Linked DNA regions of Flammeovirga yaeyamensis. The main gene of each other region encodes a partner of the protein of the gene in region 2 in a complex. Links are inferred from orthologs where the notes say so. Each region holds a gene or a part of one and is shown on either strand. Other genes may lie near its edges. The genes, in order: hslV and hslU.

What was found.
Region 1: the proteins of hslU (region 2) and hslV are in contact, whole or in part, in a solved structure (PDB 1G4A), measured with the Escherichia coli proteins. The link is inferred for Flammeovirga yaeyamensis from one-to-one orthologs.

The regions. Positions count from the first base shown.
Region 1 is NZ_CP076132.1:187,236-199,444, reverse strand. The notes cover bases 3,487-6,369. They hold hslV (ATP-dependent protease subunit HslV), read right to left. Parts: upstream 5,260-6,369; coding sequence 4,714-5,259; downstream 3,487-4,713. Other genes in these bases: KMW28_RS00690 (M1 family metallopeptidase), read left to right, coding at 5,718-6,369; KMW28_RS00700 (1-aminocyclopropane-1-carboxylate deaminase/D-cysteine desulfhydrase), read right to left, coding at 3,562-4,443. Also shown: KMW28_RS00720 (alpha/beta fold hydrolase), read right to left, coding at 1-807; KMW28_RS00715 (50S ribosomal protein L25/general stress protein Ctc), read right to left, coding at 981-1,562; KMW28_RS00710 (ribose-phosphate pyrophosphokinase), read right to left, coding at 1,863-2,786; KMW28_RS00705 (hypothetical protein), read right to left, coding at 2,986-3,372; more of KMW28_RS00690, read left to right, coding at 6,370-8,288; KMW28_RS00685 (hypothetical protein), read right to left, coding at 8,408-9,190; KMW28_RS00680 (transmembrane-type terpene cyclase), read left to right, coding at 9,452-10,192; KMW28_RS00675 (NAD(P)-binding protein), read left to right, coding at 10,147-12,209. UniProt on the Escherichia coli protein: Protease subunit of a proteasome-like degradation complex believed to be a general protein degrading machinery. The complex has been shown to be involved in the specific degradation of heat shock induced transcription factors such as RpoH and SulA.
Region 2 is NZ_CP076132.1:752,854-765,005, reverse strand. Bases 4,552-7,377 are described here. They hold hslU (ATP-dependent protease ATPase subunit HslU), read right to left. Parts: upstream 6,739-7,377; coding sequence 5,365-6,738; downstream 4,552-5,364. Other genes in these bases: porQ (type IX secretion system protein PorQ), read right to left, coding at 6,765-7,377; KMW28_RS02970 (SusC/RagA family TonB-linked outer membrane protein), read right to left, coding at 4,552-4,986. Outside these bases: KMW28_RS02980 (hypothetical protein), read right to left, coding at 1-357; KMW28_RS02975 (SusD/RagB family nutrient-binding outer membrane lipoprotein), read right to left, coding at 366-1,853; more of KMW28_RS02970, read right to left, coding at 1,855-4,551; more of porQ, read right to left, coding at 7,378-7,823; KMW28_RS02955 (M16 family metallopeptidase), read right to left, coding at 7,826-9,061; Holliday junction branch migration DNA helicase RuvB, read left to right, coding at 9,160-10,191; KMW28_RS02945 (tetratricopeptide repeat protein), read left to right, coding at 10,288-12,152. UniProt on the Escherichia coli protein: ATPase subunit of a proteasome-like degradation complex; this subunit has chaperone activity. The binding of ATP and its subsequent hydrolysis by HslU are essential for unfolding of protein substrates subsequently hydrolyzed by HslV.

The DNA.
Region 1 (12,209 bases), 560 kb from region 2 along the record:
CAACTTCTCTTCTTTCATCAACTCACACAAATCTTCATCAATTAATAAGTGACCTTTTGATAGTTGATGAAAACGCACATTATCTATTTGGCTGGCGAAGTCTTTGGCACCGTCAAGAATGATTACTTCATCCCTTTCACCGAAGTACATATCCACTGGAATTTTTCTATCGTTAATCATTTTTGATACGATGGATAAATCAGGTTTCATAAACCGGGAGGAAGTAGCGACTCCAAAAAAGCGTCTTCTTTGTGCTTTTGTTTCGAAATGATTCATGAAGAAGTCATACAAGAACTTTGATAACAAGCCTCGTCTGTAGCTAAAACCCACCAAAAGAAACATCAACTTAGGGAAACGCATCAATAACTTGATAGATTCTACAAACCACCTTGGAAGTTTCGACACATCGTATAATATATGGGTTTTTAGACCATCGGAAGCACATAAAATCAAACGATCTAACTTATCTGCAAAATACTTTTGTGTACAATAGAGGCTGATTTTCCCTCCCATACTGTATCCCAACAATGTAAAACGTTCTTGTTGATATTTATCTAAAATAGACATGATAATCTTATGGATGTTCCTTGATGAAAATCGAGAAGGAATCCATTCAGTTCCACCATGAAAAGGTAAAGAAAAAGACACAACGGTATGTGATTCTATCCAAGCAGGTGCAATGTGTCGGAACAAAGCTGCACTATCGCTAAACCCATGTATACAAATGAGTAGCTGATCACCCTGCCCAAATTCTAGATACTCTACCTTTCCTTCTTCTAATTCGATATAAAACTGATGTCCTTCCACGAAGCGATGAGATAATAATTGAATGAACCTTCATTTTAATAAAAAAATCCATATTTATAAAATCTATTCACCAAAAAATAATTGATAATCCACTGTAGGTCAATTCTTTTTTGACATAAAAAAAGAGGTAATCCCTAAGGAATACCTCTTTCTTATTATAACGTTGACAAAGACTATTCTGCGTCGCCTGCTGCGTCCATTGCTGAACGAAGCGCTCTTGGAATAGCGATTGAACCAACTGTAACTGAGTCGTTGTAAAGGATTTCGTAATCCTTAGCTTCGATTGCACCAACACGTACAGATTTACCTAATTCTAAACCTTCGATTGATACTTCTACGTTCTCAGGCATGTTAGCTGGAAGTGCTTTAACTTTGATTTTTCTAAGTTTAGCAACTAATTTACCACCAGTTAATAAACCTGGAGAAGAACCTACGAATTTCACAGGAACTTCCATTTTGATTTCTTTAGAATCGTTCAATTCTAAGAAGTCAACGTGAAGAAGTACTTCAGAAATTGGGTGCAATTGGTAATCTTGTAAGATTGCTTTTTTCTCTACACCTTCAATGTTGATGTTTACGAAACATACTTCTGGAGTGTAGATGATGTCTTTGAACAAGTACATTGGTACTGCAAAGTGAATTGGCTCTTCGCCACCGTAAATTACACATGGAGCCATACCTTCAGCTCTCAAATCTTTAGCGGCTTTCTTACCCAAGTCCTCACGCTTGTAACCAATGATGTCTACAGTTTTCATCGTCTTTTTTTAATTATAAAGTAAAACATGTTATAAACGCTTTGGTACTTGATCCTCCTTTACCCGAAAGTTAGACCCCATCCCAAAACATGTTACTTAGATTGACCTTTACAGGAAAATCAGCGTGCAAAGGTACAATTATATTCTCATTAATAAAAAGAAAACAAGAAAATTATTAACAACAAAAAGCTATTTACCAACAAGTTATGTCGATAAATAGCTTTAAAAATTGATGTAAAAAGAGAATTACCCCTTTTTTATCTTAGAAAATGATATAAAAAAAGTTCTAAATTTTATCGCTTAGATAAATAAAGAACTAATTGATTCGTGATCTTGGATTTTTCTAATTGCCTTAGCAAATAGCTCTGCAACTGAAAGGATATTGATTTTCTCTCTGTTTTCTACAGGAAGAGTATCCGTTACTACCAATTCTTCAAGACAAGATGCTGCTACTCTATCATAAGCAGGACCTGAAAGCACACCGTGTGTACAGATTGCTCTTACAGATTTAGCGCCTCTTTCCATGATAATTTCAGCGGCGTTACATAAAGTACCTGCTGTATCAACAAGGTCGTCAATTAGAATTACATCTTTACCTTCTACGTCACCAATTACTTGCATAGAAGCTACTTCGTTAGCTCTCTCTCTGTGTTTATCACACATTACGATATCAGCTTTGAAGTGTTTAGCATAAGATCTTGCTCTTTTAGCACCTCCTACGTCTGGAGAAGCGAAAGTAAGATTTTCTAAACCTAGGCTTTCAATGTAAGGAACAAAAATAGGAGATGATTGTAGGTGAACGACTGGAATGTCGAAGAATCCTTGAATTTGGTCTGCGTGAAGTTCACATGTCACCACACGAGTTGCACCTGAAGCAGTTAAAAGATTAGCAATCAATTTTGCTCCAATACCCACTCTTGGCTTATCCTTTCTATCTTGACGAGCGTAACCAAAGTAAGGTAACAATACCGTTACTGTAGAAGCCGAAGCTCTTTTAGCTGCATCAATTAGTAGTAATAATTCAAGTAGGTTGTCTGCAGGAGGACAAGTAGATTGAATGATGAAAACATCACAACCTCTTACAGATTCGTTAAAGTGAGTTGAGATTTCGCCATCGCTAAATCGTTGAAGAACAACGTCACCCAATGATTTACCATAGGAGTGAGCGATTTTACTGGCTAGATATTCTGTTCCGGATGCGGAGAAGATTTTAACTGAAGACATCAGTATATTTTTTGTGGTACACTATCTTATATTAAGACACTTAGCAAGTCATAAAAATGACACTAAGTATTCTAACGTCACAAATTTAAAATAAACATCTATAAATCTTTCATTCATTTAGAGATTTTAAAATAAAAAAGGTAATCTATGTCAGATTACCTTTAATATTAAAGAGTTATGATAGTATAATAGTACATTTTTAATCTCTTAGCACATAATAATATGTTCCTTCTGAAGACATTATTAAATCTGCTTTTTTAGAAATTTGATCGAGATCAACATTATGAACGTCTCCATTATGGTAATGTACAAGTCTGAAATCTTCAGCACTATATACATATACTTCCGAAACTTTGGTGACCTCATCTTTAAGGGCTTCGTTTTCCATTTGAGCACCTAAACCCCAATCTAATTCACTTATAGTTGCTTCTAAATTTACAGTGTATTCAGGGCCTAACATTTCAAGAATGGAATACTCTTCTGGCGAATACTCTTCACTGTTTAATTTTTTTATCTCATCAGTCTGTGCAAATAATACACTACCTATCAATAACAGAAATGCAGTGAAGAAAGCTTTAGGTTTCATGGTAGTATTGTTTTTGGTTGGGAATATATTTATATACGTAATTTGGGTTGTTACAGATTGAATTTATTTTTCCGCAACGTGTAAGTTTTATTTAATTTTCGATATCTTTAAAATATGTTAAATATATCAAAAAAGCAAGTTTTTAGGGTTATAAATCAAGATTTAACACTCGTCCGATGACATTTTTTTTTAGCGATTAATCTGTAATCCACCAGAATGAAGACATAGTATTCGATCACCTTTAGAAAAATATCCTTTACCTATAAGATCCATCACTCCATAAAGCATTTTACCAGTATAAATTCGCTCTAACTCTACGTGATGTTTTTGATGAAATTCCTCTATAAATTGAATCAGTTCTGGCTTTTTCTTGGCATATCCTCCAAAATGATAATCAGTAATTAACTCCCAATCCACATTTTCCTTCAAACCCGACTCTTTGATAAAGCCTCGAATATCATCATATAAAAATTCACCTCCTTTTAGTGCGGGGAATCCTAAAACTCTCATATTTTCATCAAGAGAAGAAATTAATCCCGCCAATGTACCTCCTGTTCCACCTGCCGCACATACAACATCAAATTGTTGATTAGAATTATTGATCTCTTCACCCAATTCTGCTACACCTTTTAACGCTAAAGCATTTGATCCTCCCATAGGTGCCACATAAAAATCACCCAACTCTTCCTTCAACCTTGGTATATGATCTCTGTAATTTTTAAATGAAGTGCGATCCATATACACTAACTTCATCCCCTGACTTTCAGCAAAACTTAATGTTGGATTTAAAGGCAAATGCTCCTCTCCTCTTATCATCCCAATAATCTTCAATCCATATAATTTCCCTGCCGCCGCAAAGGCATGAATATGATTCGAATAGGCTCCACCAAAAGTAAGTATAGTAGAATACCCCTCCTCTTTTGCCTGAAGCAGATTATACTTTAACTTCCTCCACTTATTACCCGATACATCTGGATGAGTTAAATCGTCTCTCTTTATAAAAAGGCGAACCCCATTCTGGTCTAGAATGGGGTTCTGAATTTCTTGTATCGGAGTGTTTTCTTTTATCACTTTTTTAAATGAAAAATTAAAAATGAAAAGTGAAAAACGTAGTTACTAATTCTAACGCAGGTGTTTCATGTAGTGTGTGGTAAAAACATCCTTGAAGAAACAAACTCAAAATTTGCACGGAATCCCCTTAATTATGAATTTACCTCTTACCTCTTACCTAAATAACTATATTCCTGTGCTTATGATACGCTATCTACATAGCATACCTTTGCCCCTTAGTTATTAGTTATTACCTATTAGTTAAAAACGAGCGTCAATTCCTAACTAAAACTATTCCTTCACCGACTCAATCACAAAATTGTGGTTCGTATAAATACAGATATCTGCAGCAATACTCAACCCTTCTCTTACCATTTCTTCAGCAGATAAATCTGGAGCATGTTTTTTAAGTGCTAGAGCAGCTGACTGTGCATACATACTACCAGAACCAATTGCAGCGATATCGTGGTCAGGCTCGATAACATCACCTGTACCTGAGATAATCAACACATCGTTGATGTCTGCTACGATCATCATTGCTTCTAATTTTCTAAGGTAACGGTCCGTTCTCCAATCTTTTGCTAATTCGATAGCAGCACGTTTCATATTCGTTTCTCCGTATGCACTTAATTTCTCTTGGAAACGCTCCATTAAAGTAAAAGCGTCTGCTGTTGAACCCGCAAAACCACAAAGGATTTTACCGCCCATTAGCGTTCTTACTTTCTTAACATTACTTTTTGCTACAGTATTTCCGAAAGTTGCTTGTCCATCTGCACCCAATGCCACTTTACCATCTTTTTTGATCGCAAGGACGGTGGTTGATCTAAATTTTTCCATGTTTATATTTTTATGTTATTAATTTCTTTCAAATGATTTGAATGATAGAAAGAACGATGTATCCTTTTCATCATTGGTGTTTTTGAGTTGAAGTATCTATTTATCTTATTGAATTTAATGCTTCCTTTCTCAAACTACAAACCAGATTTTGATTTTATGTATTATCAATAAATGACCCACCAAGGTAGACATCGACAAATTGTCAGATTATTTGATATTGCCCCTCATTTATCACTTTATCCTTATTAGTAATGACCCGATTTGTCAGATAATTCCATTTTCAACAATAAAAACCGTGTATTTTTCATTATACTTTTATAAAAAACAAGGATAATCAATGTTCACTTTAAATAGTCTCAATAATTTAGAGTATTTTCAAATTTGATTACGAAAAAAAATACCTAGAATTAATTCTATTACATAATTCGATGATAATAAATATAAAAAGGGCCATCCTAATGCTATTTAGTTCAGCTGCCCTCATGCAATCGTGTAAAACTACACAAAGTGTTGCCCAACAAGACCAAACAGAAGTAAACCCTAATTTAGTGGACACTCCTCCTGAAGCTATAGAGGAAGTGGAGGAAACACCAACAGAACCAGTTTGGGTAGCTAAAAAAGGACTTTATAATGCTGCGTACAATCAAGATTTTAGGTTATTACACACTCAATTAAAAGTAAGTTTCGATTGGGAAAAACAACGACTTAACGGAGATGCAGTACTTACTTTACAACCTTATTTTTATTCTCAAAAAGATGTAATTCTTGATGCTAAAAACTTCGACCTACATAAGGTGGAGTTGGTAGATCAAAAATCTAAAAGTTTAGGTGATTTAGACTATTCATATGATAGTCTTCAAATTCATATCGCTTTGGATAAAGAATATACTAAAGACGATATCTTCTATATCCATATCAAATATACTGCAAAGCCTAACGAAAGAGAGACTTCTGGTTCGGAGGCCATAACAGAAGACAAAGGTCTATACTTCATCAACCCACATGGTGATGAAATTGGTAAGCCTCAACAAATTTGGACGCAAGGAGAAACTTCTGCGAACTCTTGTTGGTTCCCAATGTTCGATCATCCAAATGTAAAGATGAAACAGGATATTTACATGACTGTTCAAGACAAGTATGTATCGCTTTCAAATGGTAAACTGGTTAGTCAGCAAAAAAATGCTGATGGAACTAGAACAGATCATTGGAGACAAGAATTACCTCACTCTGTTTATTTAACGATGATGGCCGTGGGTGATTTTGCCATTGTTAAAGACGAATGGAGAGGTAAAGAAGTGAGCTATTATGTTGAACCGGAATATGAAAAATATGCACGTACCATCTTTGGTAACACTCCTGAGATGATGGAATATTTTTCTAAACGTTTCGATTATCCTTTCCCATGGGATAAATACTCTCAAATTATTATCCGAGATTTCGTAAGTGGTGCAATGGAAAATACATCTGCTTCTACTTTTATGGAATCGGTTCAGGTAACTGATAGAGAAAAACTAGATCAGGATTGGGACTTTATTATTGCTCACGAACTTTTCCACCATTGGTTTGGTGATCTTGTCACTACAGAATCATGGGCTAACCTGCCACTAAACGAATCATGGGCCAATTACAGTGAGTACCTTTGGAGAGAGTACAAACAAGGAAAAGACGAGGCTGACTACAACATTCAATCTGAATTAGAAAGCTATTTATATGAATCAGAATCTAAACAAGAACCGTTAATTAGATACTACTATCAGAACAAAGAAGACATGTTCGATAGTCACTCTTACGCCAAAGGTGGTTACATTCTTAATTTACTAAGACATACTATTGGTGATGATGCATTCTTTGAAGGTGCTTCATTATATCTTAAAAATAACGCTTTTAAACCTGCTGAATTCGCACACCTTAGATTAGCATTCGAAGAAGTAACGGGTCAAGATTTGAATTGGTTCTTCAACCAATGGTTTATGAATGCTGGTCACCCAACGTTCTTTATCAAAGACTCTTTTGCTAACGGAACTGTAAAACTGATTGTTAGACAGGAACAAGATCCAAAATATACTCCAATCTATACGATTCCAACGAAAGTCAGCTTCATTTGGGAAGATGGTAAAAAGGAAATCAGAAACATCACTGTTAGTAAAGATGTAGAGACTTTCCAATTCTCTTTCGATACTGCCCCTGCAGTTGTTATTTTCGATCCTGACCATATTATTCCAGGTGTGTTCAACCATTCAAAAACAGCCAATGCTTATAAAGTTCAAGCTAAATATGCTGAACAAGTAATGCATAGAGTGGAAGCAATTGATAAATTAGGTGAGTCGATCACTGCTGATCCTTCGATCATTGCAGATATCAAACCTTATTTATCTGATGACTTCTGGGGAATAAGAGAACATGCCGTTGATGTATTTAATGACTACCAAGGTACAGGCGATCTTACAGAAGTTGTAAAAGAGATTAGAACGATGGCGATTAAAGACAAAAAATCGTCAGTTAGAGCCAATGCTATTAATACATTAAGTACGGTGGATAATGAGTTTATCAAAACGGCAAAAATTGCCCTTAACGATAGTTCTTATGAAGTAATTGCGACATCACTTTATCACTCGGCAAGCATTGAAGGCCCTAGCATTTTAGCCAAAGCTAAAGAGTATGAAGATGCGAAGAACCCTAACCTAGTTTTCGTTCTTTCCATCATTTATACTGATTTGGAAGTACCTGAAAAGCTTGATTGGTTTGATAAAAAATTAGCTGAAATGAACGATCAATACAGACAGTATATGTTCCGTTCGATGACCGGCTATGTGATCAAACTCAAGACAGATGAAGAGAAAATGAAAGCTGCTGATATTATCCTTAAATATGCTACGAATAAAGGAAGTAGTAAAAGCACTAAGATTGCCGCTTATCAAGCAGTCAGTCCTTTAATGGAAGTAGAAGGAATCAGTCAGAAAGTGGGTAAAGCGTTGGAAAACGAAACCAATAAAGAAGTGATTGAAGAGCTTTCTCAACAAGGATACTAAATAAGTGAAGAGTGAAGAGTGAATAGGGAAGAGTGAAAAGCGAGGTTAGGCCTGCTTTTCACTCTTTTTTTTGATTAAATGAAGATGTTCACTTTTCAAAAGTGAGGATATTCTTGATATTAATCTACTAGTACTTCTTCGGATACAATTTCTTCTTTCGGTGCTGAATAAGTAGCATTGTATTTTTTAGGCCACCATAATTTCCAATCGAATTTTAACCTTAATCCTCCTAAAATAGTATTCTTTATAGACGGTATTTCCATCTTTTCTGAAGGTAATCCATCGATATCTTTTAAATCTATAGCTACTTTAGCAGGCTGTACCTCTTTATCTGTCACTTGATATTGAGCAGTCCAAAAAGTAGTATCATTATTTACAATAGCATTGGTATGCCATAATTCGCTTAACTTTTCTGCGTTTGGAAAATCTGATATCACTCCTGTATCTCCATCCGCTTCAGCATTCATCTCTATTGCCTCAATATGTTTTCTAAATACCTTTTCGCTATAGTGTTTTACTTTAGGAAAATCTGATATCGGTAATGGAACTTTAAACTTCCCTAACACTTTGTTGATATGCCACATCAGTTGTCCACCCAAAACAATTAAAAAGCTGTTCACATATAAGATTGGCGACATTTGATAATTGACCGTTGGGTTGTTCTTAAAATGTACATAGGGTACAAGAGGAATCATTTCGTAATACCTCATGGTAAAGAAGGAGAAGAAAATATGGATCTTCTGAGTATTGAACATAAAAACTATAGGGTGTTCTCCTTCTGGAGTAAGTGTTTGTTCGCTTAAACCTATTTCTTTTGGAATAAGTTTAGTCACTTCGGATTTAGGGTAAGAAGTAGCGGCAAGTATAGCATCGCACTCTCCCCATAAACTGGCTCTTTTCATAGTATTAGTAGACTGTTGAGAAAATGATGAAAAATAGTTATCACTAAAAATAAAAAATATATGTAGTTACAATAATAAACGATTATTCTGATAATGGTTTGATATCCACCTTAAAACACTACTTATTTTATAATGGAATACATATTAAATGCGAAAATTATAATTTCAATACGATTTATTCTTTATATTTCGGAACACTCATTTTTTAATGAACATTTTCTCAACTATTAACTTACTACAAGAATTAGGGCTCTCGTTGCTATGAATTTTTTTAACTATATGTCGGACTGGTACCACCATGCTGTAAACGTTTTGGGGTACACACAATTCGAACTCATTTTATTTTTTATTGGTTTTCTTAGCTGGTTTGCAGCATACATCTTGATTATAAAAGGTGTAAGAAAGTATAAAATCAATGAAATGCCATTAATGGTTGGTCCTGGCAATTGGGTCTGGGAATTTATTTGGGGATTCATGTTTGAACCCGAATTAGGTATGCCATTTATTATTGGTGTTCGTTTTTGGTTCTTTCTTGATGTGTTCATCAACGTTACTATTCTTGTTTATGGATATAAACAATTGCCACTTCCTGTTTTAAAGAAGAGGTTTAGATATACGTATATCATTGCACTTATTTTCTGGTTCTTTACAGTTTACACTTTTGGAAAAGTAGGTGATGACAATCCTTTAGGAGTAACATCTGCTTTAATGATTAATGTAATCATGTCAGGTCTCTATATCTATCAATTAGTTTTTAATGCTAATATGAGAGGTAAAGGTTTATCCTTTAAAGTGGCTATTCTAAAATGTATCGGTACGGGTGTGATCACTTTAGGGTCGATATTTAAATGGCCAGAATCTCTTTTCTTAATCAATTTAGGAGTTATTTCTTTCGTAATCGATGTGATCTACATCGTGCTATTCAAACAATATAAACCAGTTAAAGAAGAAGAATCATGGGAAGCAAACCAAGAAGAATTGCAGTACTCGGTGGAGGCTTAAGTGCTATGACATCAGTGTACACACTGATGCAAGAACCGAACTGGGAAGAAAAATACGACATTACTGTTTATCAATTAGGATGGAGAATTGGAGGTAAAGGAGCAAGTGGTGTAAATCCTGAAATTGGTTACAGAATCGAAGAACACGGTCTACATCTATGGATGGGATTCTATGAGAATGCTTTCAAAATGATCAAAGATGTTTATAAAAATCTTGATCGTCCGAAAGATGCTCCAATGTCTACTTTCGAAAAAGCTTTTTCAAAACAAGACTATTTCATTTTCACAGAGAATGTAAATAATAAATGGGTAGACTGGAAAGTACCCTTCCCTGCCTTACCGGGTAAAGTGGGCGATGGGCAACTTCCATCAGTAGAAGAAATTTTAGAAGCGGTTTCTGATTTTATCATTCACCACATTGTGGGTTGGTTGGAAGATCATTTATCGCACATCAAAAATAAAAGTTGGCTTCAGAAGATTGTTGATTTCTTTATCAAATTATTTGGTGGAAAATCAGATGCTGAGGTTCAAAAAATCAAAGACCGTTTCTTCCATCACTTAGAAGAAGAATTGGACGCTCTAGACGATGAGATCATTGCTAGGATTCAGCCGCTTTTCAGTAAAGTCGTTAAAAGAATGACCGAGAAGCTGAAAAACGATGAGGATGTTAGTGATGTTCTAGAAAGTTGGAGAAAAATTAAAAACTGGATTTGGGACCTTTTGGGTGATCTAGTTGAGGAAAATGATACTGCTAGAAGAGCTTGGCTCGCTGTTGATTTTGGTACTACCCTTTTCACTGGTATGCTAAAAGATAAAGTGCTGACAGTTCAAGATGGTAAACTTCATTTTGATTTTGAAGTAATCAACGATATTGATTATGGCGATTGGTTACAGAAACATGGAGCATCGGAAGAACACACTGTGGGTTCTCCAATCGTTCGAGCGATGTACGATGGCCCTTTCGCTTTCTTAAAAGGCAATCCTCATACACCAAATGTAGAAGCAGGTACCATTCTAAATATTTTCTTAAGACTTGGTTTTACATGTAAAGAAAATATTGTTTGGAGAATGGATGCTGGTATGGGAGACACGATATTTGGTCCAATTTACGAAGACCTAGTGCGTAAGAAACCCGATATGTTTAAGTTCTTCCATGCGGTAAGAGACATTACATTAACAGAAGACAATTCGGCAATTGATAAGGTGGTTATCGGTAAACAAGTCACGTTAAAAGAAGATAACTATAATCCTTTAGTAAATGTAAAAGGATTGGATTGTTGGCCTTCTCGTCCAATGTATGATCAAATTGATGATAAGGAAGCAAAAGAATTACAGGATAGAAATATCAATTTAGAATCGAGTTGGACGGATTGGGAAGATCGAGATACGATCATCTTAAATAAAGACGAAGATTTTGATGAAGTAATTTTTGGATTCTCGTTAGCTACTATTCCACATGTTGCTTCTGAATTAATTGATGCCAATGATGATTGGTATACTATGCTTCAGAAAATGAGAACTGTTCAAACGCAGGCGTATCAATATTGGTTCAATAAGGACGCCAAAGGATTGGGTATTGAAGAGGACAAGTTACAATCAACTTATGTAGAACCTGTAGATACATTCTGTGCCATGAATCAAGTTCTTGATAAAGAAGATTGGCCAAAAGAGTACGATCCTAAATATGTGGCTTATTCTTGTGGTGTTTTCCAAGATGCTGAATATATCCCCCCTTTTAATGTTCATGATTTTCCAGAAAAAGAGCAAGAAAGAGTGAAGGAGAACCTGAAGGAATATATTGATAAATACCTACAGCACTTAATTCCTAACCTCTACAATGAAAAAGGAGAATTTGATTGGGACGCTTTAGTGGATCTTCAAAATGGAAAAGGTGAAGAACGTATTAGCTCAATTTACACTAGAGTGAATATTGATCCTTCCGAAAGATATGTCTTATCTGTAGTAGATAGTTCTAAATACAGATTAAAGACCAACCAAACAGGGTTCAGTAACTTATA
Region 2 (12,152 bases):
CTTTATGATAAAAGTCCCCCCATTTTCGGTGGCAAACTTCTCTACAATAACAGATGAATTGGCTTCATTTCTTTCGATAGCCTTTGCTGTAAAATCGGTTCCAAAAACGGCATCTCCTGCAAAACTATATTTTACTTCCACACCTCTTGATGTTTGAATAGCATAAGGCATTTCTACTACCAAACTCAAAGGAATAGAATTTTCTCTCACAGAGTCAGGAGAAGTTGTTGCGGTTTCAAATGAAACTGTAGAACCCGAAAACCCTGCATTCAGCTCTTCTGAATATGTATCGTATAACTCGCAACTTTGAAAGGTGAAAGCTATACCTAAAGTGATGATATAAATTAATTTTCTCATACAATTTGTTAGTTAGAGCTCATAAACCACATTGGGGCATCCAATGCTTTCTGACTCGGGTTATTAGGATTTGAACTTATTTCACTAGGTGAATAAGGCAACCTTGTAATATGATTGGATAAGGTGGCATCTTCAGGAAGTGGACGGTTGGATGGGTATCCTGTTCTTCGAACATAAGTCCATGCATCTATTCCTCTTTTAAAAGTTTCTATATATCCTTGTTGATGCACAGCTGTTAATGCATTAGCTGTTGATAAGTTTTGTAAATCTGGAAGAGAATTGTTGTAGTTTTCAAACCCTTGAACTGTTACTCCTTTTCCAGATGCTTGTACTGTTGATAATGAATTGAGATGAACTACATTTAACAAGATGCCTTCTCTATAATAATCATTCGCATCTACAGTTGTACCATTGATCCAACCATTCAAAATCGCTTCAGCTCTCATAAACTTTAACTCGGCTGCTGTTATCCAAAAATCTGGAGAGGTGGCCGTAATGTAATGCAAACTCAATACTGAAGTCACCGTAAACGCAGATCTTGATCCAGGATCCACCCCTCTATGAGGTACCTGATCAGATGTCCCATCCGGTCGATCATAAAATATATCAATTCTAGGATCATTTGATCCTCTTAATAAATCAATAAATGGATTGGAAGCATAGAAAAATAAACTTTGTCCACCAGCAAATTGAAAGTGAAGTTTATAAAACTGATTGGCATTTGTTAGATCATCATAATAATCCAACTTTACTTCATCTGCTAAGCTTTCAATGTGGGCTGCATTAAAAGCTGCTTCTAATCTTGATCCAGCATAACCAGAATCTTTAGCCGCGATGACCATCAAAGTTTTAATTTTAATAGAATTGGCAAACAACAACCACTTATTCATATCCCCTCTGAATAAAAGATCTTCTCCAGAAATCTTATTCGGGTCACCTACATTAATCGACCCCATTGCCTCATCCAATATTCTCACTATCCCTTTTAAAACGATCTCTTGCGTATCGCTATTGGGGAATAAAATATCTGTATCTAAAGATTCTGAAAATGGAATATCTTCAAACATTAAAGTAAGATGATAAAAACAGAAGGCTTGAATTATTTTGAATTGAGCGGCAGTATTTACTTCTCCATTTCTATTCGCTAATAACTCACCTCTTGATGCATTTTTTAAAGCACTTACATAAAATGTAGACCAAGTATTGGTTTGTGGAAATGTAGGTACAGAGAAATTATCTGATGTTGAAAACACCGAAGCCCCTGCCCCAACATAATGTTGCGCCCAACGGTTAAACACATCGGTTTCCATCACTTTGTCTGATGAAATACCAGTGATACAGGTTGTCATTAATAACCCTGGTTGTTCTGCTACCTGATCATCTCCAGCAGCAAAAGGGTCTTTATTAATATCCAAGATGCTGTCACAACCTCCGAAAAGAAAAGTCAGGCATAAGGATAGACCAACGATATAATGATAGGTTTGTTTATTTTTCATCTTAGAATACTAATTTTAAGTTACCACCAAAACTTCTCGTAGAAGGTAAACTACCCATTTCCACAGCTCCAGAAGCATCACTAGCCGATTGGAATAAACTGGTTTCTGGGTCAATATGAGGAATCTTACTGTAGATGATCCATAAGTTTCTAGCTTCAAAACCAACAGCTACAGATTTAATAAATCCTGATTTAGCCACTAAAGACTGAGGTAAAGTATACGCTAAACTTACTTCTCTTAATTTCACATATGTCTTATCAAATACAGATCCTTCGGCAATACCACTTGATGAATACGCTTGCCAAAAATCTTGATGAGACACTGAAATATCATTCGGCTTCACTGTACCATCTCCTGATTCTATGTAAGCATTTCTATCTACAAAAGATTGTTCTCTGTTTACGGCTGTTTCTTCTGCTAGACCATTAAATCTTAAATCGCCAACAGTTCTTGAAATCATTTTTCCTCCTTGATTCCAGTCGATCAAAAAGTTTAGAGTAACACCCTTATATGTAAAGCTATTTTGGAAACCTAGTAGGAATTCTGGCTGAATCTCACCAAATGTTTCTTCATCACCCTGCATTCTCAAACCAGTATTTGGATCAACCAAAATTTCTCCCGAATCTGCTCTTTTAAATCCAACACCTTGTAACTGCAATGACTCGCCAGGAACGGCTTGAACTGAAACCCCATTAAAACCAGAAGCAATTTGAAGTTTATCCAAACCTTCTATCAACTCAGTAACTTTATTTTGGTTTCGTGTAAAGTTAATTTGAGAGTTCCATTCAAAATCTTTTTTCTGAATTGGTATAAATGATAATAGTAATTCAATACCTCTATTCTGTACAGCTCCTGCATTTACTCTTTTGGTATTATAACCTGTAGATTCTGGTGTAGGTACAGCTAGAATCTGGTTCTTGGTCTCTATTTGATAATATGTAAAGTCTACTCCAATTTTACCATTAAAGAAGCTAAGTTCAGTACCTATTTCCCAAGAGTTCTGTCTTTCCGGAACCAAGTTTTCTGGAGGAATAACATTGGTTGCTGCATAAGCTGTTTGACCATTAAATGGATAATTATTCGTTGTACCAAACTGACCAAAATAAGAAGAACGAGGATAGTAATAATAATCCAATTGATACGGGCTTGTATCATTACCAACTTGTGCTGCACTTAATCTCAATTTACCATAAGAGAAGAAATCATTATGAATATTCAATGCCTCTGAGAAGATAAATGATAAACTGGCTGATGGATAGAAGTATGATCGATTATCTTTTGGTAGTGTAGATGACCAGTCATTTCTCATGGTCATATTCAATGTCAAGTAATTGTTGTAAGTAAGTGATATATCACCGTACATACCTAATAACCTTTGCTCTACAAAATCGGTTGTACTTACAGTGTTTTTAGCATTGGTTGGTGTATATAATTCTGACACTGATAACTCTGATGCAGATAATGTATTTCTCTTAAATACTCTCGAGTTATATTCATGACCTATAATTGCAGTAAGTTTGAATTTTTCACCAAAATCTTTTTGAATGGTCGCCATTAAAGAAGTGGTCAACTCGGTTCTTTCCATGTCATCATTTGTAAACGAACCATTGATAGCTCCCAATGTCCCTTTGGCTGATCGTGTAAATCGTTTATCCACACGATAATCTAAACCCGCTCTACCTCTAAATGTCAACCAATCTGTTGCCTTCGCTTCTAACATACCAAAACCGAAGAAACGATTTACATTGACGTCGTTACCATTTTTCTCTGCTACCCAATAAGGTGAATTTGAAAAACGACCAATCGGATTTTGTTCTCCATCGACTAATTGCAATCTCTCTAAAGGTGTTGTTCTTGGTATGCCATTAATAATTGATGTCAATACGTTGGGTGAGTTACCCCCTTGGGATACAGAACCACGTGTCTGAGATTGCACATAGTTCATACCTACTCTTGAGCTAATTACTTTATTTAATTTATGACCAGCATTTACTGCAAAAGTATAACGATCTAAACCTGCACCGGGAACAATACCTTTTTGGTTCATAGAAGTAAAACCTAATCGATAATCTCCTTTTTCTGTAGCAGAAGAAACATCTACTGAGTTAATAAAAAGTGAACCGGTCTCGTAAAAATCTTTGACATTATCTGGATAAGCAGCAAGTGTCTGCAATGGCCACTGACTTTCCGGAAGATTGGACGTGTCCGAAGCATAATCGTACATTGGAACCACTTGTCCATTTATTATTGGTCCCCATCCATTCTCCGAATTCTTATCGTATTTACCGTGGAAACCTTGTGCATATCTATTTTGGAAAGACGGCAATCTGTTCGGCGTTTCAAAACGCACACTAGAATTTAAACTCACCGTTGGTCCTTCTTTCGCTTTACCTCTTTTGGTTGTAATAATAATGGCTCCGTTGGCAGCTCTAGAACCATATAGTGCAGCTGCAGATGCCCCTTTAAGAACAGTTACTGAAGCTATATCTGCCGGGTTAATCTCACCTGCACCATTACCTGCATCAAAAGCACCTTGAATACCACTACCTGTAGAGATGTTTGTATTACTTACTGGAATACCATCAACAACAATCAATGGTTGGTTTCCACCACTCAATGAGTTCGTACCACGAATCACAATTCTTGTCGATCCACCAGGGTTAGAAGACGCTTGAGAAATTTGTACACCTGGAACTTTACCTGACAGAGAGTTCAAAAAGTTAGTTGATTTTACTCTATCTACTTCTTCCCCATCCACAGAAGTTACCGCATAACCTAGAGTTCTTTTTTCTCTTTCAATGGCATTAGCTGTGACAATTACTTCGTCGAGTTCTTCGGTATTTTCTTCCATAGCCACATTAAAACTGGTTCGATTACCAATTTCAATTACTTGGGATTTCATACCTATAAAATTAAATTCCAATTTGTTATCGCCCGGTTGTAAGGAAATTTTAAAGTTACCGTCGATATCAGATACTCCTCCTCTTCTGGTGCCTTGAACAACAATAGTTACTCCTGGCAAAGGTTTAACTCCATCAGTAACTGTCCCTGTAATGATTCTATCTTGGGCGTACGAATAGGTTAAAGTGATTAAAGAGAGTAGTAAAAAGCAAAGCGTCTTAGTTAATCTCATTCGTTCTTTGATGTTTACTTAAATTCAGTTTACTTTTTTTCATCGCCGGAAAGCTATATTTGATAGAGTACAAGAGTTAAGTTGATTAGGGCGTCCGCTCAGTTAATAATAGAAAGTTTTGCGAATGCGTATTTATTGGTTTAAATCAATAAAATTTGGGCGATCATTCTTCTCTTTTGATCGGTGATGAAGAAAAAACTAATTTTCACTTATAATATTACGTATAATTATTTTCTTTTCGAACTCTTTTGATAAGAAAAAATTATATTATTTTAAGAAAATTGAACTTTTTCAAGACAACTGTTTGATCGTGGAATTGTTAAAAAAAAGTCCTTGCTAATTTCATAACAAGGACTTAAATAATTAATGATTAATTAATTACAGTATGTATTGTGAAAGATCTCTGTTTTTCACTAACCCAGAAAGTCTTTCATGAACCATCTCTTTAGTAACCACTATTTGTGCATTTGCTCCTATTACATCAGGAACATCAAATAGTAGATCATTTAGTAGGTGAGACATTACAGTGTGTAATCTTCTTGCACCAATGTTTTCTACTTCCACATTAATCTCATGAGCGATTACTGCAATTTCATCCAATGCATCATCATTAAATGAAAGTTGAACGTCTTCAGCTCCTAATAAAGCTTCATATTGCTTAGTAAGTGCATTTTTAGGTTGACGTAAGATCACTTTAAAATCGTTTTCTGTTAAGCTTTGAAGCTCTACTCTAATTGGGAAACGACCTTGAAGTTCAGGAATCAAATCAGATGGTTTTGATAAATGGAAAGCACCTGCTGCGATAAATAAAATATGATCTGTTTTTACAACACCATGCTTTGTATTTACTGCTGATCCTTCAACAATTGGAAGTAAGTCTCTTTGTACTCCTTCTCTAGAAACATCTGCGCCTTGCTTAGAACCTCCACTTGCTACTTTATCAATCTCATCGATGAAAATGATACCTGAGTTTTCTGCAAGTTTTACTGCCTCATCTTTCACCTCATCCATGTCGATTAATTTTGCACTTTCTTGCTCTACCAAGATCTTACGTGCATCCTCAATGGACATTTTACGTTTTTTACTTTTCTTAGGCATCATTCCGCTGATCATCTCTTGGATGTTCATCATAGAACCCTCGTCGATTGGAGCTCCACCGATAAAGCCTAAATTACCAGAGTTCTTATCAACTGTAACATCAATCTTACGGTCTTCTAATTCTCCAGCTCTTAATTTTTCTCTGAAACGCTCACGAGTTTTTTCGTTTAGCTCGTGATCAGAATTAATATATTCTCCAGAATTATTAGTCGTTGGTGCAGATTTTAATGGTGGAATTAATGCGTCTAGAATAGCATCTTCAACAGCTTGAGCTGTTTTTTCCTCTACTAATGCTTTCTTTAATTCCTTTACCATGCTAACAGATTGTTCAACCAAATCTCTTACCATGCTTTCTACATCACGACCTACATAACCTACCTCTGTAAATTTAGAAGCTTCTACTTTTACGAAAGGTGCTTTGGCTACTTTAGCTAATCTTCTTGCAATTTCTGTTTTACCAACACCAGTAGAACCGATCATCAAAATGTTATTTGGCATAATCTCTTTTCCAAGATCGCCTTTCACATTCATTCTTCTCCATCTATTTCTTAGGGCAATAGAAACGTTCTTTTTGGCATCATTCTGACCGATAATATATTTATCTAATTCTGCTACAATTTCTCTTGGGGTCAAATAATTTGAGCTCTCTAGCATAATGTCTTTTATTTAAAGTGAATATTTTATTCGATGACAGTCTTTTTTCTCTTATCCCAACCCGTCGTTGCCACCGATAAGCTCAAACTGTTGGTTGGTCCAGCAATATGGTACCAAGCCACACTGTAACCGAAATTGATGTGTTTTTTTACCTTCAATGCCGCTCCCAAGGACATGCCTGCTAGACCTTTTACATTCTGAGCAACCATTTCCCGACGCCTCATGACGTTATAACCGGCACGAATGTTCAACACTTTGCCTAATACAAATTCACCTCCAAATGCAAAATGTCGTGACAATTTGTCAGCAAATGAGGGTTCCTCGTAGAGATCGTTGCCAAAAGCGTCCTTTTCTCCTTTTAAAGAAGAGTCTGTATAAGTAATATCAAATTGATGAATATGATGATAAGTTACTGAAAATCTAATGGGCATTCTTTCGGGTTTAAACGAAACACCTAATTGTGTATCAAAAGGTAATTCACTCTCATCATTCGGTTGGTATTGCTTGGTTACAAACCCTGCATTTTTGATGGTTAACCCGACTACTAAATCTTTGGTGGGGTGGATAAATGCTCCGTTTAAATCCAACATTAAAGCATTTGCATTAAAACTTTCGATTCTGGAAGAAGCAAACTTCAAATTCGCTCCCATAGAAAATACGCCTACTTTATGTGTATAACTTCCTTGAAACCAATAATCATTGGCTGTATACGTTCCGTTATAATTCCCGTTTTGATCAAAACCATCGAACTGTCCGTAACCCATGTAAGACATTCCAATGCCTACGATTCCTCCTCCTACTTGTTTAGCATAACCCAAAGAAGTCATTCCTGCAGTCATATGATAATCATAGTAATTTAAGAATGCCTGATTGGTAGATGCCTCTGTTAATAAAGCAGAATTGTAAAACATCGCATTAGGATCGTCTAATCCCGAGGAGACTAAAAAACCTCCCAAACCTACTTGTCTTGCATTATTGGCTACATTTAAAAAATTAAACGCTTGTGATCCGCCTAATTGTGCAAATAATGGATGAACAAATAAGAAAAGAAGTAAAGTAATGAACAGACGAAGGTTAGTTTTCATTATTATTTTGCCTTATAAAAAAGTGTAGAACAACTTTCTTCTTTCAGAATAGACTTTGCTTTTGTCATCACATCTTCTAACTGAACATTTCTAAGTAGTTCTTCTTCTTCGTTAATTAAATTAGGATTGCCTAGTAAAGCACCGAAAGCGATCGACATGGCACGAGGAAGAATTTCTGTTTTCCCGTAAGTCATCGAGAATTCTGCCAAGTTTTTCACCTTATTCATATTTTCTTCAGTAAATTCTGTATTCTTGAAATCTTTGATTACTTGGTTTAAACTTTGATTGGCTGTTTCCAGTGAAACACCATCAGATAATTTACCAGTAATACATAATAAACCGGGATCAAATGATCCGGTGATATAAGCATTAATACCAGAGAAAAGTTGCTCTTCCTTAACGAGTTTTTGATATAAAATAGAAGATTTACCTCTTCCCATTAAATCACTTACAAGATCGGAAGTATAATATTCTTTTTCCTTTCTTCCTTCCATATGCCATACTTTATATAACATATCGATTGGTACATCCTTTTCAACTTGTTGGAATCTGGCTTCCGTTTGTTTTGGTTCCACAGGAATATTTCGAAGTGGTTTCACCCCTGCAGGTATAGGTCCAAACCATTTTTGGCTTAAACGTTTCACCTCTTCCGTCTTCACATTTCCTGCCACCACCATTACAGCATTCGAAGGTACATAATACTTATGGAAAAATGCTTTCACATCATCCATAGTAGCGTCTTCAATATGCTTAATTTCTTTTCCGATAGTAGGCCATTGGTAACTATGCTTTTTGTAGGCCATTTTTCTTAAAATATGCCATACATCACCATAGGGTTGGTTAATATACCTTTGCTTATATTCTTCTATGACCACTTTTCGTTGTACCTCTAAAACTTTAGGGTCGAAGGAAAGACTCAACATACGGTCAGATTCCAACCAAAATGCCGTTTCAATATTTTGAGCGGGTAAAGTGATATAATAGTTGGTAATATCAGGTGAAGTGAAAGCATTATTAGATCCACCTACTTTTTGAATAGGAGTATCAAATGAAGGCACATTTACTGAACCACCGAACATTAAATGTTCAAAGAGGTGAGCAAAACCCGTTTTTTCAGGATCCTCATCCTTAGAGCCTACATCATACATTATATTGACAACCGCCGAAGCAACCGTTTGGTCTTCCAATACGAATACCTTTAAACCGTTATCAAGGACAAACTCATTAAAGTGAATCATTCTATATTTTTTATTTGACCAATAAAGTTAGTAGACCCTAACCACAATACAAAGGTTTAAAACATTTTACTACCTTTGTTTTCTATAGATTTTACAATATGCGAGAAGACTATTTAAATGGTGACAATTCAGGGTTCTCTGATTCCGATCGAGATATTGAGCGTGCATTAAGACCCCTTTCCTTTGATGACTTTACCGGTCAGGATAAGATTGTCGAGAACCTAAAAATATTTGTGCTAGCAGCCAAAAAGAGAGGTGAGCCTCTTGATCATGTCTTGCTACACGGCCCTCCGGGTTTGGGTAAAACCACCCTTTCCAACATTATTGCCAACGAAATGGAGGCGGAAATAAAAATAACTTCCGGCCCTGTTTTAGAAAAGCCTAGTGATTTAGCCGGACTTTTAACCAACTTAGAGGAAAACGATGTATTATTTATTGATGAAATACACCGTTTAAATCCTGTTGTGGAAGAATATTTATATTCTGCCATGGAAGATTTTAGAATTGATATTATGTTGGACTCGGGACCAAGTGCCCGTACCATACAAATTGATTTAAACCCTTTCACTCTCATTGGAGCAACAACGAGATCGGGCTTATTAACAGCTCCACTTCGAGCTCGTTTTGGTATCAATGCGCGACTGCAGTATTATGATTCTGCTTTACTTTCTACGATTGTAAAGAGATCTTCGGGAATTTTACAGACACCAATTAATGAAGATGCTGCATTTGAAATTGCCAGAAGAAGTAGAGGAACGCCAAGAATATCAAATAATCTTTTGAGAAGAACAAGAGACTTTGCAGAGATTAAAGGAGATGGAACCATCAATCTTGATATTGCAAAAATGGCTTTGGGTGCACTTAATGTGGATCAAGGAGGTTTGGACGAAATGGACAATCGTATTCTCACCACCATCATTGAAAAATTCAAAGGTGGCCCTGTGGGAATCAACACAATAGCTACAGCCTGTGGTGATGAAGCTGAGACGATTGAAGAAGTTTATGAACCTTTTTTAATTCAAGAAGGATTTATCAAAAGAACCTCTCGCGGTAGAGAAGTTACCTTAAAAGCATACGAACATTTGGGAATTATACCCCCTTCTGATGGAAATCAGGGGTCATTGTTTTAAGAAATGGTAAAGGATTGGTCTAAATTAGATTCAATCCTTTATTTTTATGGTACACTTTGTGTGTATTTTATTAACAACACTATCAACATTAGATAATTGAAATTCTTTCTGTCACTATTAACTGCAAGTATATTTATATTTAGCGGTTGTAATAAAACTAACGAACAGGCTACTTCTGAGGAATTAAAAAAAGTTGAGCACCATAATTTTTATGGACTCGATTCTCTTAACACGACAATTGCGCGCCTGTTTAATGAAAAAAAATATGATTCTGCCATTTCATTGTCCTACGAAGGATTAGTCATTGCTCGTAGGCACAAAATGAATGGAGAGATGGCACAGCTATACCTATTTTTAACCAAAAGTTTATACAAAAATAGACAATTCCAAAAAGGTCAAATAGAAGGCTTAAAAGCTATTGACTTTATAAAATCAGAAGAAACAAAAGCATTAGCTGGCGATATATATCTCACCCTTGCTAGAAATTCAAGATATCTCAATCAATACGATTCAGCCATACATTTTTATCAAAAAGCTGTTGAATTTTTGGCATTGGATGATGATTATGTTGGTATGTCAATCGCTTATAACAATATAGGTGCTGCGCATAAAATTAAAGGTGATTATACTGAAGCACTTGAATATTATTTCAAAGATTTAGAATTAAATAAGCTTCATGATCTCCCAAAAGATCAAGCAATTGCCTGTAATAATATTGGTCAAGTAATGCTCATTACAAGAGATTATGAAACGGCCATCGATTACTTTAATAAAGCGGAGGTACTCTGTAGAGAAATCAACGATCAAAAAGGAATTGCATTAGCGAATAGTAATAAAGGCTCTGTCTATCATTTAATGCAAAAGAAAGATGAAGCTTTACAATTTTTCTTTACGGCTTTAAATATTTTCGATGAATTAGGAAATCAACAATTTAGAGTAGCAGAGACCCTTACAAATATTGGAAACACTTACATAGAGAAAGAAGATTTAGTTCATGCAGAATCTTATATCAATAGAGCTCTAAAGGTTTTCAAACAAATTGATAATCTAAATGGTATTATGAAAGCCTCTTATTTAAAGGGGGAAATACTATACAATCAAAAAAAATACAAGCAAGCGATTACTTACCTTTTTAAAGCAGAAAAATATTATCAACAAAGTACTCACTACAGGGTAGAATATAGAAACACACTCCTGTTAATTCATAAATGCTTATCTGCTTCCGGAGATTATAAAAAAGCCTACAACTATCAGCTTTTATATGCAGAAGTAAATACTGAGGTAAATAATTCCAAAGAAAAAGAGGTGATGGCTAAATTGAATAAACAGTTTGAATCGAAGGAACAAAAACTACTTATCGATCAGCTTCATAAAGATACCTTACTTAAAAATCAGCAAATTTCTTTTCAGCATCGTATTTCTATTTTCCTACTTGTCTTGTGCTTGTTTTTATTCACTTTTATGGTATTTATTTTCTTTATACACCAAAGAGGAAAAAAGACGCATCAATTAATTAAAGAACAGAATAGGGAGATTACTTCAATCCACAGCGAGCTTATTGAGAGTTTACGATTTGCAAGAAAAATTCAATACTCATTAATTGCTTTATCTGATAGAGTAAAAGAGGTAATTCCTGATCATTTTATTTTTTGGCAACCTATACAAGAAGTAAGTGGAGATGTATATCATATGGAATACAAACATGGTCGATTATTTATTACTTTGATGGACTGTACTGGGCACGGTGCCCCTGCTTCTTTGATGGCTACTTTATGCATAAAAACATTAAATGATATCATCAATGATGAAATTATTCACCCAGATGAAATTCTTGAGGAATTGGATGATAGAATTAAAGATGAAAATAATATTGAGCAAAGCCTTACAGGAGTAGATGCCTCTATTATCACCTATAATTTTGAAACAGAAACATTAGAATTCTCTGGAGCAAGAAGACCTGT